DNA from 2 places in the Acetobacter ascendens genome. Region 2 is predicted to be linked to the other one. Evidence: riboswitches for the same ligand, from Rfam matches in the RefSeq annotation. Region 2 holds a riboswitch; the other holds the start of a gene.
The links. A riboswitch is a leader RNA that binds a small molecule or an ion and turns the genes downstream of it on or off. The one in region 2 is predicted to bind cobalamin.
Positions count from the first base shown of each region.

Region 1 (2,201 bases), 1.2 Mb from region 2:
TTCATCAGAAAAAAAGGCTGGTAAGCAGCGAGACAACACAGAGCTAAAGGAAAAGAGCGTGTTACTGTTTTGCTCAGATCTAGCGTTCATGATGTGTTTCCAGCATGCAGGAAAGATCATGAATTAAACTACGTACCTGATCTTCCGTAAGGTTCTGGCGAACGTTCTGTTCAAGTTGTGCGGCAATGGTATGGAACAGTGCGCATCTTTCCTGCCCCGCAGAAGTGAGCACAAGTTTTTTGGCACGTCGGTCCTGCGTATCCTGCAGGCGTGTGATCAGCTTCTGTTTTTCTAACAAATCAAGAATACGCACCAGTGCAGAGCAATCCACATTCATGGCGGCGGCAAGATCACTTTGCGTGGCACCATCGGGCATCATCATCAGATAAGCCATGGGGCGCATGCTGGCCAATGTCATGCCATGCGGGCGTAAGGCCCGATCCAGTTGTGTACGCCAGACTGTGGCTAACCGCATGATGCGGAAGGTAAGCGCCATGTCTGAAAAACGCGTTTCATCCAGAATGGGCAGAACGCGTGGGGAGGTCATGGAATCCTCATTAGTTAGCGAAAGAATATTTGACATATAAAGTATATTCATACGAATATATCATAGCTGTTTTGCACGTCAATAATGGAAATAGAGCTGCAAAGCACGGGAATATTAGCGTGAAACCTCAATCCTGTTTCAGATCAGCAGACCTTAAAATTGCAGGACTAAAAACTGCGGGTTGAAAGCAAAGGCAGCTTGTGCGCATTGTGCGTGGGCTGATGGTGTCCTTTACGGGATGAAAAGGGAAGAACGGTGTAAGGCCGTCGCTGCCCCCGCAACTGTAAGTTACCCATGGTGTTCCTTATGGGCTGTTTAGCCCAATATGCCACTGGCCTGCACGAAGGCTGGGAAGGTAGGGAGCGCTGTTTTATGTTTTGGCCGATAGGTTAGGGCATATGTGGGTACAAGCCAGGAAACCTGCCATCGGTGCCTGTATGCGTAAGTACACAGGTAGGCCTTATTTATTAAGTTCTAGCGTTGCTGCTGGCGGGGTGCCCGGCAGGCATAGATGTACCGTTTAAGGTATATTTCCCCTGCCATCTCTGAGGTAGGGGCGCTGGGTTACTGCACCCCTTCAGGCAGCTATTCTTTTAGAATGGCGGTTATTTCAGGGATACAGCATGGCCGAAGCATCCGATTCTTCTCAAAAGTCACCTCAGAATCATCCTGTTTTGCATGTGTGTGTCACATGTCGGCGTGGCGGGCCTGCTATGGATCAGCCGCCGGGTGCCCAGTTGTATGCACGTTTGCAGGCTCTGGTGCAGGAAGCAGAAACTATTGGGCAAGAAGCTCCAGTTTTGTTGCGTGAGGTGCAGTGCCTGGCCGCCTGTGATCGTGGATGCACCGCAGCCATTGCCATGCCAGAGCGTTGGACATGGTTATTAGGGCATCTGGGTGCCGAAAAAGCAGAAGATATTCTGGCGTATGCCCAACTCTATGCAAAGTCTGCGCGAGGAACAGTTATGCCTTCGCGTCGTCCGGCATCTCTTTCCAATATGGTGCTGGGGCGTGTTCCCGCACAACTTTATGATGAACAGGAGCCTTCATGACAATTGCATCTCGCGTGCCTGTAACCATTATCACTGGTTTTTTAGGGGCAGGTAAAACAACCCTTTTGCGCAATCTGCTTCAGCGTGCAGCAGGGCATCGCATTGCCGTGGTGGTGAACGAATTTGGTTCTCTTGGCATTGATGGAGAAATCCTGCGCGGGTGCGGTGTGGAAGGTTGCAAGGAAGATGACATTGTTGAACTGACCAATGGCTGCCTGTGCTGCACGGTAGCAGATGATTTTCTACCAACCATGGAAGCCCTGCTTGATCGGGCAGATCCGCCTGAACATGTGGTGATTGAAACATCTGGCTTGGCGCTGCCCAAACCGCTGCTCAAGGCCTTTGGCTGGCCAACGGTGCGTAACCGTATGACTGTAGATGGCGTGATAACTGTAGTGGACGCACCAGCAGTCGCCGCGGGTCGTTTTGCAGATGATCCGGAAGCTATTGCTCAACAGCGTGCGGCAGATCCTTCCCTGGATCATGACAACCCATTGGCGGAGGTTTTTGAAGATCAGATCAACGCCGCAGATCTGGTGGTGTTGAACAAGACAGATCTGCTGGATGCAGATGCGCTCGCCCGCGTTGAAGATGAAATCCGC
Region 1 is NZ_CP015164.1:91,256-93,456, forward strand. Features, by position in the region: gene A4S02_RS00475 (FUSC family protein) at 1-90, opposite strand, end outside; gene A4S02_RS00480 (MarR family winged helix-turn-helix transcriptional regulator) at 80-598, opposite strand; cobalamin riboswitch at 753-989, shown strand; gene A4S02_RS00485 (DUF1636 domain-containing protein) at 1,171-1,599, shown strand; gene cobW (cobalamin biosynthesis protein CobW) at 1,596-2,201, shown strand, end outside.
Region 1: linked by a shared signal. The riboswitch ahead of A4S02_RS00485 (DUF1636 domain-containing protein) and the one ahead of A4S02_RS15105 (Rieske 2Fe-2S domain-containing protein) in region 2 are both predicted to bind cobalamin.

Region 2 (2,201 bases):
AAACTGTTCCCTGCGAGACCATCTATGCGCTTGTTGGCTTTTTTATCGACAATCGTCGTGTTCAGAACTTCGATCAGCGGAAAGCTGTCGCTTTTGCCAGAAAAATCGATATCCATGTCGACGGAAATGATTTCAAGCTCGACGGAATAGCGATCCCTATTGGGGTTATCCCAATGGGCCAGATCATTGAAACGATTGTCAATCATCAGCAGGACATTACGCAGGTTTTCCTGACGGCTTTCCCCTCTCGCCAGATTGGCGAAATTGGTCGTGAGGCGTGTCTTATCGGATGGATGATAGTTCTCATCAAAGCGAAGTCGATTGATACTGAATGTAAAGTCCTTAATCATTATGGCTCTGCATCTCTTTTACCACGAAAAACCAGAATTTGATTTATGGGGATTCAAGATGGCCCCAAATTTCGTTTCCAGTTCTCTCAGGTCGTGGTCATCATCATGTGTGCTGGTAAGCGCGGTGTCTGCTTTATGCCCGAATGATACAGTGAACAAAAATGATTTTATTTCATAAAAACATAAATATCGTTCATGGGTTGATGGAAGCAAAGCCTTACCCGGAGGAGATAAAGCCAGAGACATTATCAACGGGGCGCTTGTTTTCCGGCGTGTTGGCGAGTCAGACGGATGTTCTACATGCGAAAAACTGATATCTGCCTTCTGCCCCATCCATGATGTTCCAGCTTGCACGCTGGATGCGTTTGGCGGCATGTTACAGAGGCAAACGCTTCAATGGTCCCGCGCAAGCGGGTTAATAGGGAACTCCGTCACGCACTGGTCAGACGACCGTCCAGGCGCGAAGTCGGAGGCTGCTCCCGCAACTGTAGGCGGTATGCCGCTGGTTCGTTCGCCCTGAACGTGGACCACTGTTCCCATAGGGGACGGGAAGGTTGGAACCAGTTGGCCATGATCCGTGAGCCAGGAGACCTGCCATTGCTCAGCCACCAACCGTCGGGCGGGATGACCGAAGAGAGGAGAGAATATATGCCTGTCTGCCTCATGCCTCGGTCGTTCCTGATGAATCAGGCGACGGCTCTTTTCAGGCCAGAGTTTTTTACCCCATCATTTGTGGCCGATATACGAATGACGCTTTTGTGCTGCAGACAGCATTGATCCGTTAGAAACTTGAGATTCAGTCACCGGACAATGACCCATTCTGTCCGGTATTGGTAACGGGTACACTTGCTCAGAGAAACTGTGAGAGACGGCACAATGCTCCATGTCGGGGTGTTGCTTCGTTTCGCTTTGTGCTGAGCCAGTTGAAATGCCGAGGCAATGGAAAACGAGCTTCACTAAATTTCAGACCATTCAGTGTGCGCGGCACAGATCGATTTAAGACGAGTCAGAACCAATCCGGACTTCTGGTATCCTGTCGCCTGGTCCCGTGAATTGGGACGGGAAAAGGCAATCGATGTCCGGTTTGCAGGACGGCATATCGTCGTCGTGCGTCCCAAAAGCGGTGTGCCTTACGCTCTGGATGGCCTGTGCGCCCATCGGCAGGTTCTGCTCGCCAAAGGAGAGGTCCATGGTGATCTTCTAAGCTGTATCGCTCATGGTTTGAAATATAACCGAGACGGACAATGTGTTTCGCCCAATGTTTCTGCCGAAGCGCAATGTCTGCGTCTCAGGACCTGGGCCTGCCGGGAAAAAGATGGGCTCATTTTTGTTTTTATGGGGGATCAGTCTCTTGCGGACAAAACCCCATTCCCTGACTTTCCAAGGGTGAGAGACAGACGTTACCGCACGCGGCGCTTCCGCCAGGTGGTGAACTGTCATTACAGTTTCATGCATGAAAACCTGATGGATATGAATCACCAGGTTCTGCATAGCCGACTTGTCGGCAAAATGAAGCCACGGTTTCTGGGAATGGATCACGGAGATGATTTTGTTGAGGCCCGTTAAACGTTTGCACGAACGGGCGGCAAGCAGCCTTTGAGTGAGGCGCTGATTTACGGCCAGAGACGCCGTGATGGTCGGGATTTTGCCTATCGGGACGTCATGACCATCAGGACACAATATCCCTATCAGAGCCTGCGTATTGAAACGCAAGGGATTGAGGATCCCGTGATGGAGTTGTGGATCTGTATGGTAATCCCCCCATAAAAAGAGTGACTTTTGAATGAGAATTTTCTCAGCGTAAGAATTGAGGAGATTCTGATGAAGAGTGATCGCTTTACTGACGCCCAG
Region 2 is NZ_CP015164.1:1,744,857-1,747,057, forward strand. Features, by position in the region: gene A4S02_RS08370 (DUF1852 domain-containing protein) at 1-350, opposite strand, end outside; cobalamin riboswitch at 731-963, shown strand; partial or broken gene A4S02_RS15105 (Rieske 2Fe-2S domain-containing protein) at 1,311-2,105, shown strand; partial or broken gene A4S02_RS15110 (transposase) at 2,172-2,201, shown strand, end outside.